2 regions of the Fictibacillus sp. KU28468 genome follow, and region 2 is predicted to be linked to the other one. Evidence: riboswitches for the same ligand, from Rfam matches in the RefSeq annotation. Region 2 holds a riboswitch; the other holds the start of a gene.
What was found. Region 2 has a riboswitch for cobalamin ahead of OKX00_RS15135 (ribonucleoside-diphosphate reductase subunit alpha). Riboswitches for the same ligand answer to the same signal wherever they lie in the genome.

Region 1 (7,735 bases), 1.9 Mb from region 2:
AGAAAATGTTTACCTGCATGGCTTCTTGGACGGCAGGGACGTTCCTCCGCAATCGGCAAAAGGCTATATCGAGCAAACAATGAAAAAGATGGACGAACTGGGCTTAGGCCAAATCGCTACATTATCCGGACGCTATTACTCTATGGACCGTGACAAACGCTGGGATCGTGTGGAGAAATCCTACCGTGCCATGGTTTATGGTGAAGGTCCGGATTACACTGATCCGATCGAAGTGGTGGAAGACTCTTACAAAAATGAAATCTATGATGAATTCGTGCTTCCTTCTGTACTGAAGAAAGAAGACGGTTCTCCGGTTGCTACCATCCAAGACGGAGATGCCATCATTTTCTGCAACTTCCGTCCAGACCGTGCCATTCAGATTTCACAGGTTTTCACGAATGAAGATTTCCGCGGTTTTGACCGAGGAGATCATTTTCCGAAAGACATTCACTTTGTGTGCTTAACGAACTTCAGTGAAACCGTCAAAGGTGACGTAGCGTTCAAACCTACGAACTTGGACAACACGCTGGGAGAAGTTCTTTCTCAACAAAATTATAAACAGCTGCGTATTGCAGAAACTGAAAAATACCCGCATGTTACCTTCTTCTTCAGCGGCGGACGCGAAGCTGAGTTTGATGGTGAAACGCGGATTTTGATTGATTCGCCGAAAGTGGCGACCTATGATTTAAAACCTGAAATGAGCGCGTATGAAGTGACGGACGCTCTTGTAAAAGAGATCGAAGCCGAAAACCATGATGCGATCATTTTGAACTTTGCCAATCCGGACATGGTCGGGCATTCAGGCAAGCTGGAACCAACCGTTAAAGCGATTGAAGCAGTAGATGAGTGCCTAGGGAAAGTCGTGGATGCGATCCTTGCAAAAGACGGCTATGCTATCATTACGGCTGACCATGGAAACGCAGACGAAGTGATAACAATGGAAGGCAAACCAATGACTGCTCATACGACTAATCCGGTGCCAGTCATCGTTACGAAAAAGGATATCCAACTTCGCGACGGCGGCAAACTTGCCGACCTCGCACCAACGTTCCTGACCCTTCTCGGCGGCCAACAGCCTAAAGAGATGACAGGCGAAACGTTAATTAAGGGCTAATTTTTAAAATCAGGAAAAGGCTGATCGACAGAAGGGCCCCTGCAGAACAGCCTTGTTCCTCACCATAAAATCTTGTTTGATAAGGAGAGAAAATTTATGTCAGCAATTATTGAAGTCTATGCTCGTGAAGTATTGGACTCCCGCGGGAATCCAACAGTAGAAGTAGAAGTTTACACAGAGTCCGGTGCATTCGGCCGTGCGATCGTGCCTAGCGGTGCATCCACTGGTGAATACGAAGCAGTTGAGCTTCGTGACGGCGACAAAGGCCGTTACCTGGGAAAAGGTGTACAAACAGCAGTAGAGAACGTAAACACACTAATTGCTCCAGAATTGATCGGATATGATGTATTGGATCAAGTCGGCATCGACAAAACGTTGATCGATCTTGACGGAACAGAAAACAAAGGAAAATTCGGAGCAAACGCGATTCTTGGTGTATCCATGGCAGTAGCTCGTGCTGCTGCTGATCTTCTTGGTCTTCCTTTGTACATGTACCTTGGAGGATTCAACGCAAAAACTCTTCCAGTTCCAATGATGAATATCCTAAACGGCGGAGAGCATGCTGATAACAACGTTGACATTCAAGAATTCATGGTTATGCCAGTCGGCGCACCAACATTCTCTGAAGCACTTCGTATGGGAGCTGAAATCTTCCACAGCCTTAAATCTGTGTTAAAGGAAAAAGGATTAAACACAGCTGTAGGAGACGAAGGCGGATTCGCGCCAAACCTTTCTTCTAACGAAGAAGCGCTTCAAACGATCATGGAAGCGATCGAAAAAGCTGGCTACAAACCAGGTGAAGAAGTTCGTCTTGCAATGGATGTTGCCTCTTCTGAGCTCTTCAACAAAGAAGACGGAAAATACCATCTTTCTGGTGAGGGTGTTGTTAAAACATCTGAAGAAATGGTTGCTTTCTACGAAGATCTTGTTTCTAAATACCCAATCATCTCCATTGAAGATGGCTTAGATGAAAACGACTGGGAAGGCCACAAGCTATTGACTGACCGTCTTGGCGACAAAATCCAGCTTGTAGGAGACGATCTTTTCGTAACGAACACAAACAAACTTGCTCAGGGTATCGAGCAAGGTGTGGGTAACTCCATCCTTATCAAAGTTAACCAAATCGGTACGCTGACTGAAACATTCGACGCGATCGAAATGGCGAAACGCGCAGGCTATACTGCAGTAATCTCTCACCGTTCTGGTGAAAGTGAAGACAGCACAATCGCTGACATCGCTGTTGCGACTAACGCTGGACAAATCAAAACAGGTGCTCCTTCCCGTACTGACCGTGTAGCGAAGTACAACCAATTGCTTCGTATCGAAGACGAATTGGCAAGCATCAGCCGCTACCCTGGATTGAGCGCATTCTACAATCTTCAAAAATAAGCTATTTTACGTAAACCGCTTGAGACCTGATCAGTCTCAAGCGGTTTTTTTTGGTGATTGGCGCGTATTTTAGGGAGATTCGCATGTATTTCAGGAAGATTGGCATGTATTTTTGAGAGATCGGCATGTAAATCCTCAAGAATGGACCGTATTTACAAAACACAAATTTGATGAGACTGCAGAAGAGGAGAAACAGCGATTTTTAGCGAAATAAACTGGAAAACATATGAAGGATGTGATCCCTAAATTGTGAATGAACAAAAACAGCCCATATATATTCAGAAATTAGAGGCTTTATTACGAAGACTTCCGATAAATCACCAAAAACGCACGAAAATTGAACAGAGTTATGCCAGACAAATGGCAGGATACAAGGGTGAAAAGGCAATCGCATATTACCTTGAACGACTTCCCAAAAAGGAGTATACAATTTTTCATGGGCTGCGGCTTCTAGAGGGACCCTATTACTTTCAAATGGATTACCTAATCCTATCTTCGTTCTTCTTTTTAATCTTAGAAGTGAAAAACTTATCCGGCATTCTTACCTTTGATACAAATTACCGACAATTAATCCGTGTAAATAATGAAAAAGAAGAAGCTTTTCCTGATCCGCTTTTGCAGGTAGAGCGTCAGCAGAACCAGCTAACATCTTGGTTAGCTGTAAGAAAACTACCTCCCATTCCCATCGAGTCCCTTATAGTCGTAAGCAGTCCTTATACCCTCATTAAAAATCCTCTTACCCCTGATTTGTCCCGCAATATTATCCATGGCGCCAACCTCCCATTGGTAATCAGCAGCTTACAAGCCCGTTACACAACTCAACTTATGACAAATAAAGAGGTCAATAGAGCCGCAAAGCAATTCAACAAAAAACATATTCCCTTCAATCCTGACATACTATCTAAGTTTCAAATACAGCCTAATGAGCTCTTAACGGGCGTTCATTGTCCAGTTTGTTCTTCTATAGGTATGAAAAAGCTGTATACGAACTGGATTTGCTCTTTGTGTGATCATTCCTCCAAGATCGCTCATCTCCATTCATTAGATGACTATAAGCTTCTAGTAAGCTCTACAATTACAAATCGAGACCTCAGGGGATTTTTAGGATTGACTTCTCCCTCTATTTCAGCGAAAATCCTCAAATCTCTAAACCTACCTCACACGGGAACCTATAAAGACAGGAGATATCATCTTTAAATTTGAGGAGCTGCATATTATGATAAAATAAATCATTTCATACTCGGTACAAACGGGGAGGCTTGGAACATGCCGAAAATGGAGCTTGAATTTGAAAGACTGAAGATCAGGGAAATTACGGTGAGTGATGCCTCTGTCATCGCACAATGGAAAAGCGGCCCTCTCTTTCGGAAAATGTCTACAGGTTCTATGACCATAATTAATGAAGGCAATCAAAGGCAGGATATTGAGAAAAGCTTAAGCCAGCTGAACGAATCTTACTTGATAATTATCGAAAAGAGGAGCTCGCAGCCTGTTGGGTACGTCCGTTTCAATTGGATGGGAAGCTCGCAGCGTTATGGCTGGCTTCGGTTCGGACTCGGTGCCGAACAAGGAAAAGGATACATGGGGGAAGCACTGACAGGCATCTTTCAGCACCTGTTTCAGCATGAGACCTACAGGATTGATGCTGAGGTCTACGAATATAACACAAAAAGCCTGAAGCTCCTGAAATCCCTGGGGTTTCAAAAGGAAGGCGTCAGAAGGCAAGCCTACTTTGACAAAGATCAGTATTTTGATATACATGTTATGGGCCTGCTCAAGAGCGACTGGCTGGAAGTCAGCCCGCAGTCCCGGGCATCATTGAACATAAATTAAACTTTTCATTTTGCCGGTAAGAGGTATAATGGATATAGCTGAATATGCGGTTAAGGTCCGTTTTATGTCAAATAAAACGTTAAAAGGGAAGCTGGTTCAAGTCCAGCACGGTCCCGCCACTGTAATCGGGAAATCTTTTTATGTTTCCACTGTTCTGTCAAAGGATGGGAAGGAAAAGAAGATTGTTGATCGAGAGTCAGGAGACCTGCCTTAATTGCCTGTGCGAACCTTCGAGGAAAAGGTGAAGCAATTGTAATCATTTATTGATTAACTGTTGATTCGCTCTCCGAAGGGAGGGCTTTTTTTGTTTTGCACAATCCCAGCTAAATGATACATACAGGAGCGTGAAGGAATTGAAGAAGTTTACACAAATTGCGATGATGCTGATACTCGTAATCGCCATCATTGCGGGTTGTTCGGCTGGAAATCAGTCAACAGACAAAAAGGAAAACGGTGCCAATCAGGCAAAGAGTGAATTTCCCGTAACCATAAAAGATGCGGAGGGCGAGAATGTAAAAATTGATAAGAAACCCAAAAAAATCGTCTCACTCATACCGAGTAATACAGAGGTCGCATTTGCACTTGGCTTGGATAAAGAAATTGTCGGCGTTTCTGACTTTGACAACTATCCAGAAGCAGCTGTGAAAAAGCCTAAAATTGGCGGATTGGATTTTAACGTGGAAAAGATTGTTGGCTTAAAGCCTGATCTCGTCCTTGCTCATGCCTCCAGTGCGAATACTTCCAAGCAGGGAATTGATCAGCTTAAGAATGCCGGCATCAAAGTAATTGTGATCAATGATGCGCAGAACTTTACGGATACATACAGGTCCATCAACATGATCGCTAAAGCAACGGGCACTCAAAAACAAGGTGACAAGATTGTAAAATCCATGAAGGATGATCTGTCAGCGATCAAGGAAAAAGCAAAACAAGTAAAGAAAGAAAAAAAAGTTTGGGTTGAGGTTGCTCCAGCTCCGGAGATTTTTACTGCCGGCAAGGGTACATTCATTGATGAAATGCTGAACGCCATTCATGCCAAAAATGCCGCTGGGGAATTGAAGGGATGGGCCAAGGTATCCGAAGAGCAGCCTGTCAAATACAAACCGGACGCGATCGTCACAACGTACGGCTATTACTCCAAAAAGCCGGTGGAACAGATTATGGCCCGTAAAGCCTGGAAGGACGTTCCTGCGGTAAAAAACAAAGAAATTTATGATGTGCACTCTGATAAGGTGACACGTCCGGGACCTCGATTGATTGAAGGAGTGGAGGAGCTTGCAAAAGCCATCTATCCGGAAGTATACAAAAAGTAAAATCATCGTTTCATATACAGCAGTGTTTCTGCTGTTGGGCTTAGCTGTTGCCTTGGGGATATCGGTAGGTTCTATACCTATCCCCCTTTTTCATGTGGTTCAGATTTTAGGAGCGAAGCTTTTCCACTATCCCGTACCAGCATCCATTGATTCTTCGATTGTTAATATCGTCATGGAGATCCGCTTTCCGCGAGTCGTGCTCGCTATGCTTGTCGGCTGCTCATTGGCGCTGGCGGGAACGGCATTTCAGGGGCTGCTGAAAAATCCTCTGGCCGATCCTTATACGCTGGGTGTTTCATCCGGTTCTGCTTTGGGCGCTGTGGCTGTGCTGTTCTTTGGCATTCAGCTGCCTATACTGGGAAGTTTTACACTTCCGGTGGTGAGCATCATTACCGGCTTTCTTACCCTTGTTGGGGTTATATATTTTGCTCGCCTTGTGCAGCGCAGCCTGTCTGTTGAGACGATTATTTTGGCAGGAATTTTAAGCAGCTCATTTATAGGTGCTGTAACGTCTCTTTTAATCGCTCTGACCGGTGATGAATTAAGGCAGATCATCGGCTGGCTGCTCGGCAGCGTATCCATGAGAGGATGGCCGTATGTTCAGCTCATCGCTCCGTTTTTGGCCGCGGGGCTTTTGATTCTTCTGGCAAGTGCTCGTGAATTAAATGCGCTTTCCTTTGGCCAGCAGGATGCAAAAACCATTGGTGTTGACGTAAAAAAACATACGTCACTCGTACTGTTCGGGGCCTCGCTACTGACGGGATCTGCAGTAGCGGTGTCAGGCACCATCGGGTTTGTCGGCCTTGTCATCCCCCACATGGCCCGCATGATATGGGGAGTAGATCATCGCCATCTGCTGCCGCTGTCCACGCTTCTGGGCGGGGTGTTTCTCGTTCTGGTTGATCTCATCGCCCGAACGATCATCGCGCCGACGGAGCTGCCGATCGGTGTCTTGACAGCGATTATCGGAAGTCCGATCTTTGCCTTAATCTTTATTCGCTATCGCCGAAAGAAGGTGACCACATGATCCAGATCCAGCAGCTTACTGGAGGATATGACGGAAAGCCCGTCGTAAAAGATCTTTCTTTTTCCATCGAAAGAGGAAAAATAACCGGCATCATCGGACCAAACGGGAGCGGAAAGACCACTCTCATGAAAATGATGAATGGAATGCTTTCCCCGCAATCCGGTGAGGTTCTTATAAAAGGAAAGCCGATCAGCAGCTACTCTGCAAAAGAATTGGCAAAAATTATTGCTGTTCTTCCTCAGCATGCGGAAAGCTCATTTGATTTTACCGTCCGCGAAGTGGTGGCGCTCGGCCGGTATCCCTTTTACAGAGGATTGCTGAAACAATCATCGCCGAAGGATGAAGAGATGGTCCAGCGATCCATGGAGTTTACTGGCGTTCAGCATTTTGCGGAGAAAAGCATTCAATCCCTAAGCGGCGGGGAACGGCAGCGGGTTCTTTTAGCTAAGGCGCTTGCGCAGGAACCGGAGATTCTGCTGCTCGATGAACCGACAAACCATCTTGATCTTTCCTATCAAATGAAACTCATGGACTTGCTGAAAGATTGGGTGCAGGGCTGCCAGTTGACGGTTGTTGCCATACTGCATGATTTGAATATTGCCAGTCTGTACTGTGACCAGGTTCTTCTTCTCGATGACGGAAAGGAGAAGGCGGTCGGAAAGCCTGGTGACATTATGGACAGCATCCTGCTGGAAGGTGTTTATGATACGAAGCTGAGCAGACAGGAGCATCCGCAGAAGCCGAAGCCTCTGATCGCGCTGGTGCCAGGTGAACGTGAGGAAAAAAAGAAAATAGAAGATATTGAGCTTCAAACCACAAGTGAAGCGATGGTGTTCCGAAGCCCCTATTTTTTAAAAACGATGTCTTCTGCCCTGATCGGCGGAGGGTTCTGCTGGGCGAATACGTTTGTTAACCGTCATGTGGATAAAAACTACAATTATGACGATGCACATTCTGAATATGAAGCGTATCTGCACTCCCTTCCTGTCAACCCCAACGAGACCATTGGAATGATGACAGCAGCAAGGCTTGAGGATGCAGGTATGGTATCCGTAGAAA
Region 2 (7,735 bases):
GATGCTCCAATGCTGATCCAGCTCGTATGCCGATTTATAATACCAGCTTGTCTGAGGGGTAAGATCTGGAGCCGTCACCGGGATCCTAAAATCCTTCTTCTCCTCAGAGTACTCTTTTTTAAAAATAGGATCGACGGATGCTGTGGAGTTCGCAATTAAACTGGTCGTCGCATTCGGAGCAACCGCCATAAGCCATGCATTCCGCAGGCCAGTCTGATGAACCTGTTCTTTTAATATAGTCCACTCTTCAGACACATAGTTCCTGTCTTCAAAATAAACACCGGTTTCCCAGTCAGATCCTTTAAAGGCTGGATACGCGCCTTTTTCCTTCGCCAGTTCATGGCTGGCTCTGATGCTTAAATAGCTGATTTTTTCATAAAGACAGTCATTATAAGCTACGGCTTCTTCTGATTCCCAGCGTATTCCTTCCACTGCCAGCAAGTGATGCAGCCCAAATGTACCCAATCCGATCGCCCTGTACTTCTTATTGGTAAGCACCGCTTGTTTCACTTCTATTCGCTCCTGGTTCATATCAATGACATTATCTAGCATGCGGATTTGGATTGGGATCAATCTCTCAAGCACATCATCCTTTACTGCTTTTGCAAGCGAAATAGAGCTTAAGTTGCAAGTCACATAATCTCCAGGTTTCTTTGTGATCAAGATTTTACCGTCCTGTGTTACTTCCTCCTCGACTGTAGTCGCTGATCCGTTCTGGGCAATTTCCGTGCAAAGATTGCTGCAGTAGACCATTCCGGCATGCTTATTCGGGTTAGCCCGATTAACCGTGTCCCGGTAAAACATATACGGAACTCCCGTTTCCAGCTGGCTTTTCATGATTCTTTTAAAAATTTCAATGGCTGATACAACGTCATAGCCTCCTGAACCTTTTTCACCCAAAAGCCCTTGTTCGGCTGCGGCAACGCACTCATCATATTTATCGCGGAAACTGCCTTTGCCGGGTTCTTCATCAAAAAAATCATCCAGTTCATAGCCCATCACTTTTTTTACCGTATAAGGATCAAACAGATACCAGTCTTCTCTAGACTCTGCCTTTTCCATAAATAAATCCGGAACGCAGAGGCCCAAAAACAGGTCATGAACCCGCTGCCGTTCGTCACCATTATTCAGCTTGGCGTCAAGAAAGGAAAAAAGATCTTTGCCGAACACATTGTAGTAGATGGCGATAGCTCCCTTTCTCTGTCCAAGCTGATCGACACTGACCGCTGTCTGGTTCAACAGCTTCGCCCATGGAATAATGCCCGATGAATTGCCCTTGAATCCTCTTATTTCTGAACCAAGGCTTCTGATCTTGCCAAGGTAAACGGAGATCCCGCCTCCGCCTTTCGAGAGCGTTGCTGCATCTGTTGTAGAATCATAGATTCCTCGAAGGCTGTCATCCATCGTATCGATGAAGCAGCTTGACAGCTGGCCATAGCTTTTACCCGCATTGGCAAGTGTAGGAGTTGCCACGGTCATATACAGGTTCGACATTGCCCAGTACGCTTCTTTAATCAGCTCCATGCGGCGGTCTGAAGGTTCGTTGAACATCAAGGACATCGCGATGATCATAAAACGTTCCTGAGGCAATTCAAACACTTTGCCTTCATGCGATTTGGCAAGATAACGGTCAGCCAATGTACGAAGTCCTATATATGTAAAAAGTTCATCCCTTTGAGGGACAATCATCGCTTCAAGCTCATCTATTTCTTCTGGTGAATAGCTGCTTAACAGGTTCTTATCATAGATTCCTTTGTCTGTCAGTGTACGAATTAATCCATAGAAGTGGCCATATCCATGAACTCCTTGTCTCCCCCTGTTTTTTACTGCATCCGAGTAGATTTTTTTAAGATGAATTCTTCCTGCGACGAAGGTCCAATCCGGCTCATGCATTGAAATTCTTTCAAGTGCATGCAAAATAGCCATATTCATCGCTTCTGTTTGAGAACTGCTTTTATCAGCATAATAGCCTACCTGTTCTGTATACTCTTCCTTTTTATCAAGCTGGGGAAAGCCCAATAGAATTTCATCCAGCCAATTCATAACAAGATGATCTGTTCCGCCTGCTATAACCAAAGTCAAATCTCCTCCTCTAAAAATCCGCAAAATAAAAAGGCCCATCCAGTGGATGAGCCTAAAAAAACGACACGAGTTATAAGAATCAAAAATAGCAGTAAAGTGTGCCGTTTTTGCTTCTCAATCCCCGAAGAATCAAAATCGTGAAACAAAAAGGCAGGTCTACTGGCTAATGCTTCCTCCTACTCTGAGCCTTCCCATGTAAAAGCCACACGATCGTGCGCGTTTCTTACACAGTGGATTCTCATTTCGTCCACATGACAGTTGCGGGGACAGCTCCGGATTGTTTTACCGGATTCCCTATTAAGTCTTACTAGACACCTCTTGTTTCAAATACTATATTTAGTTTAATATATTTACTTTCACACTAAATATAGTATTTGTCAACACCTAGTTTTCATTTATTTTGTTATTCCATATTGTATTTGCGCAGTACTTAATGATGTCCCGGCGGCGGATAATCCCAATAAAATGCCCGTCGTCGTCAGTTACCGGAATAAAGTTCTGGTCAGTTGCCAACGTAATTAAATCTTCCATATTTGAATTGATTGATACTGAGATGTTGTTCACACGCTGTGGAACATCCTTCAGTTTTGTTTTCACCACATCGTAGAAGCCAAGGTCGAACGCTTCTTTCAATTTCCAAAGCAGATCCCCTTCTGTGAGCGTACCGACATACTGCCCTTCCTCTGAAACAAGGGGAACAGATGTATATTTGTGATAAGAAAGCTTCTCCAATGCCTGCCTGATGGTCGATTCAGGATTCAAATATTTAACCTCTTCTTTAGGCAATAGATAAAAAGCTATGTTCATGCTGTGATCTCCTTTAACCATAAAATGCAGCCGTTCTTTTCTACTATAACAAAAAATAAAATAGATGAGCAGTAATAAGCCATCACAAAAAAAAAGCCCTAAGAAGGACACATACGTTCTATTGTCTATTCCCTCACTGTGTTTTATTTAAACTTATTTTGCCAGGGTCCATCCCATAATTTTGCTGAAAAAGCCAGCTTTTATATTCTTCTTCCAATTCAGTCAATGGCCATGTGGAAAGCTCTGCTTCCACTTCTTTGCTTATCCCGTTTTTCTTTAGCATCTGAATAAGGAAATTCTTCCTCTCTTCAACGGCCTTCCGCAATAATCCGCCCATCATTTCCTCCCGTTAAAGCGTTTTCATAGTATAGTATACGTGGATCCAATTAAATAGTTTCAGCATCCATGGCTCTTTACTGAAATTTATTGGATAGAGTATACATTTATGACCACTAAACGGAAGATCTGACTTGTTTTTCTTCTTTATAAATCTTTATTGATTTCCCGAATGACATGAGAGACCTCGGGGAGAATCAGCTTTTTCATGGCTAAAGCTGCCGCTCCTGTAGATCCGGGCATTGCAAAAACCGCTGTGGAGCCAACAACTCCTGCCGCTGCTCTGCTCAGAATGGCTGCAGATCCAATATCCTCGGTATAACTTAACATCCTGAAAAGCTCGCCAAAACCTGTAATTTCCTTTGTAAACAATGGTTTTAGCGTTTCAATGGTAACATCCCTGGCAGCAATGCCAGTCCCGCCATTAATTAAAATAGCCTGGATATTACTTGCTTCACACCCAGCCAAGACAGCAGATTCAATTTCCTCTCGCTCATCTTTTACAATTACATAGTCTCCCACTGTATGGCCGTTCAGCGTTAACTCCTCTTTTATAAGGGTGCCGCTGCGATCGGTTTCTTCTGTTCTCGTATCACTCACAGTAATAATTTTGCAGCAGACAGAAGAAGGAGCCTGTCTTTTATGATCTTCTACACTCATTTGCTTCCCCTTTCCAAAAGGTTGTAATGGATGTATTATCCTTTATTCATGGCCAGAAGTCTATCCTTTTGCATGCCTCAAAAATAAATCGGAACAAATACGCTTTGCAAAACGTAATGTTTCCGTTATAATAAGATGAATTATTTTTGATGCATTTGGAAGGAGCACTCATATGAAAAGACACTATGCGGCCTTGACGTTTATGATCATAGGATCACTGATACTATCTGGCTGCGCGAATGGCACTAAACATAAATTAAATAGCCCTCATAAGCTTACCATAACTACAACACTTTATCCCCTGGAATACTTTACGAAAAGGATCGGCGGAAAGCATGTTTCTGTATCAAATGTAATCCCTCCAGGCACCGATGCTCATTCTTTTGAACCGTCTACGAAAGACATGATCAAAATTTCAGACAGTGATGCATTCATCTATAACGGTACAGGAATCGAAGGATTTGCTGATAAAGTAAATGAAACGGTAAAAAACGAAGGGGTTGAATCCATAAAAGCAGCCAAGGGCCTCACACTGGAAAAAGTGGAGCATCGTGATGAGGACCCTGACGAACATGGAGATAAAGATCCCCACATTTGGCTTGATCCGGTTTATTCAATCCAAATGGCCAAGAACATCGAACAGGCGTTAATTAAGCTGAACCCAAAAGCCAAAGCTGACTTCACAAAGAATTACCTGTCACTTAAGAAGGATCTTGAAAGGCTTGATACCTCGTTCAATCAAACGATCAAAAAAAGCCCGCATAAGGAGATTATTGTTTCTCATGCTGCCTATGGATACTGGGAACATCGGTACGGCCTGAAACAGATTCCAGTTTCTGGACTGTCAACTTCTCAGGAACCGTCACAAAGACAGCTGCAAGACCTGATCAAACACGTTAAAGCAAAACATATTCACTATGTTCTTCTTGAAAACAGTGCCAGCGATAAACTGGCCAGAGTTGTAGAGCGTGAAACAGGAACAAAAACGCTGAAATTAAGAAACTTAGAGACCCTTATTCCTAAGGATGCTGAGGCGAACGAAGATTATTTATCACTTATGCAAAAAAACGTTCAAGTCTTGAAACAGGCCTTAAGATAAGAAAGCAGGACCATGAATGGATGAATCATGGTCCTGCTTTTATGTGTTAATTATGATTTTCTTCGTTTAATGAACAGCACGGCTCCGATAATCACGATCAGCAGCACTACGATAAACACCGGGGCTGCTGCATTGTTTGACTTTGATTCCGCCTTTTCAGCCTTTTTCTGTTGTTCTTCTTTTTGGGTCTTTTCACCTTTTGCTCTTTCTTTTTTAGGTGCTTTTACCGCCTTCTCTTCTTTCGGCTTCTGAACAGCAAAGGAATAATCTTTTTGGATAATATGGCCATCAGCACCGATAATTTTGTAATTTACTTTATACTTCCCGTTTTCAAGCGGTGAGGGCGCCGTGCCTGTCATGATGTTATTCTTTACGTCCACTTTTACATCTAAGGGTTTTCCATCCTTAGTGACTTTCATCGTGCTTAAATTTTCAATTTTCGATTCAAAAGTTAACGTGATCTTGCTTAAGTTTTCTTTGATCACAGCACCTTCTGCCGGCTGTGAAGATTCAAGGCCGGTATGGGCGGATGCAATTGACGCAGAACAAAGAAAAAAAACAGCGGTAAGAATCAATATGTACTTCTTCATGTTACATCTCCTTTACTTTCCTCATTGCTATATATACTTTACTGGAAAACGTAAAAAAAGACCACCCAGACACAAACATCAGGGGGTCTTTTCTGTTTACTGTTATTCATGCCGGATCAGGGCTTAGCAAAATGCACAAGCACAGCCTATGATAATTAACAAAATGAACAGCACCACAATAAGAGCGAAACCACTTCCACCGCATCCAAATGACATTTTGTTACCTCCTCTTTCGAGATATTTAACGATCTACACCCATAACATATGAAGGAGACAGGCTTTGTGAAACGGTACAAGAGTCTATTTTTTTAAGAACTTTCATTTTTTTATTACCGGCTTTGAATTGAAATGGTGAATGCAATCGGAGCCCATTTTCCAAGCATATCCGCATTTGTCCCATACAAAACAAGCAAAGCGCCATATAGTGTTAGGGAGATGTTGGAGTTTATGACAAAGGAGGTAACACATATGGGATTCGCAGCAGGCGGAAGTGGTTTCGCTTTGATCGTGGTACTATTCGTGCTTTTGATTATCATCGGATGTGCTTGTGCATTCTGCTAATGCACTGAACAAGGAAAAGATGCAGATCTTTTCCTTGTCATTATGAACTACGATTAACGCAAATTGTTTTCCAGTAACCAAAACCCATAATTAAAGCACTGAGCGCCGCTCAGTGCTTCTTTTTATTGCTTCGCTTGTGCTTCCGTCTCGGTCTTCTTCTTCAACGCCCAATACGTCTCCAGAGCCCGCTGTCCGATGTGCTTGTTGACCGCTTGCGTTCCGCTGTACGGTGACGCATCTGGTACAATAATCGCAAAAGCTATTTCCGGATTATCATAAGGGGCATAGCCGACCAATGTCAGGTTATCTTTGTTCGCAATAAAGTTTCCGTTGTGATCATATTTCTTAACCTGGGCAGTACCTGTTTTCCCTGCCGGATTATGATATTTCGGATTGTTAAAATACTGTGCGGCTGTTCCGCCCGGAGAGTGGTACACCTCCCAGAAGCCTTGCTGCACCCGATTGATATAGCTTTTATCCATATCAATTTCATTAAGAATATTCAGTTCAAACCGCTCCACAAGCTTGCCTTCATGCTGTACTTCCGTCTGCGGTTCACGGATTTCCTTCACAAGCCTCGGCTGAACGCGATATCCCCCGTTTGCGATCGTTGAAACATATTGCACCATCTGAATTGGAGTATAGGTGTCAAACTGTCCAATGGCCATGTCGAGCATATTACCAAGCTCTTGATAACCTCCGAAATAGCCTGTGGATTCATTCGGAAAATCGATGCCAGTTTTTACCCCTAATCCGAACTGGCTGAAATAATAGCGCATGACATCATAGCCAAGGTAACGGTTATCTCCATAAAAGCTTTTATTGCTATAGCTGTATTTTCCAAGTCTCATAGCAATATTAAACATATAAACGTTTGATGATTTCTTTAATGCGGTTAAATCATTGATGCTCCCCATGTTCGCATGAGATTTCTTTGTTGTCTTGCCGATTTTGATCGGCGCATCGTATATATATTCCCCCATGTGGATGGCACCCTTATGCAGACCGGTGAGAACGGTCGCTCCCTTGACAGCAGATCCCATCTCGTAAGCGTCGAATAGAGCTCCGTACGAGTCATTCACAAACTTTCCGCTGCTGTCCATCTTTTTGCCGGCGATTGTATAGATTTCCCCTGTCTTCGGGTTCATCATGACGATATATGCAGACTTCATCATTTCATTTCCCCGGTCAGCACGGCCTTTTCTGATTTCTTCTTCAAGTACTTTTTCCATCTTATGCTGAAGTTCCATATCGATCGTCAAAACGATGTCTTTTCCTCGTTTGCCGGGAATTACTTTCGGTTCTCCGAGCGTTTTCCCTGTTTTCGGATTCGTCAGATAGATGCTTTTTTCTTTCGTACCGCGAAGTGTTTCCTGATACTGTGCTTCAAGCCCGCTGATTCCAACCTGATCGGTACGGTCGTAGTTCATCGCTGCCAGATAGTCCTGCTGTTCTTTCGGCATCTGTTTCACACGGCCGAAAATGGTCTTAAGCGAATCGCCGAACGGATACGTCCGGTCTGCATCCGGCATGATATCAATGCCTGGAAGCTGATCCAGGTTTTCAGAAATGATGGAAATTTCACGATCAGTTAAATTTT

Region 1: linked by a shared signal. The riboswitch ahead of OKX00_RS04890 (ABC transporter substrate-binding protein) and the one ahead of OKX00_RS15135 (ribonucleoside-diphosphate reductase subunit alpha) in region 2 are both predicted to bind cobalamin.

The regions. Positions count from the first base shown of each region.
Region 1 covers NZ_CP110666.1:981,168-988,902, forward strand. Annotated here, with positions in the region: gene gpmI (2,3-bisphosphoglycerate-independent phosphoglycerate mutase) at 1-1,114, shown strand, start outside; gene eno (phosphopyruvate hydratase) at 1,211-2,503, shown strand; gene OKX00_RS04880 (nuclease-related domain-containing protein) at 2,753-3,700, shown strand; gene OKX00_RS04885 (GNAT family N-acetyltransferase) at 3,770-4,336, shown strand; cobalamin riboswitch at 4,373-4,564, shown strand; gene OKX00_RS04890 (ABC transporter substrate-binding protein) at 4,690-5,649, shown strand; gene OKX00_RS04895 (FecCD family ABC transporter permease) at 5,612-6,676, shown strand; gene OKX00_RS04900 (heme ABC transporter ATP-binding protein) at 6,673-7,735, shown strand, end outside.
Region 2 covers NZ_CP110666.1:2,921,350-2,929,084, forward strand. Annotated here, with positions in the region: gene OKX00_RS15135 (ribonucleoside-diphosphate reductase subunit alpha) at 1-2,043, opposite strand, end outside; cobalamin riboswitch at 2,214-2,416, opposite strand; gene OKX00_RS15140 (CBS domain-containing protein) at 2,467-2,889, opposite strand; gene OKX00_RS15145 (Fur-regulated basic protein FbpA) at 3,023-3,226, opposite strand; gene OKX00_RS15150 (MogA/MoaB family molybdenum cofactor biosynthesis protein) at 3,373-3,885, opposite strand; gene OKX00_RS15155 (metal ABC transporter solute-binding protein, Zn/Mn family) at 4,058-4,984, shown strand; gene OKX00_RS15160 (copper resistance CopC family protein) at 5,035-5,574, opposite strand; gene OKX00_RS15165 (YjcZ family sporulation protein) at 5,698-5,790, opposite strand; gene OKX00_RS15170 (YjcZ family sporulation protein) at 6,022-6,135, shown strand; gene OKX00_RS15175 (peptidoglycan D,D-transpeptidase FtsI family protein) at 6,258-7,735, opposite strand, start outside.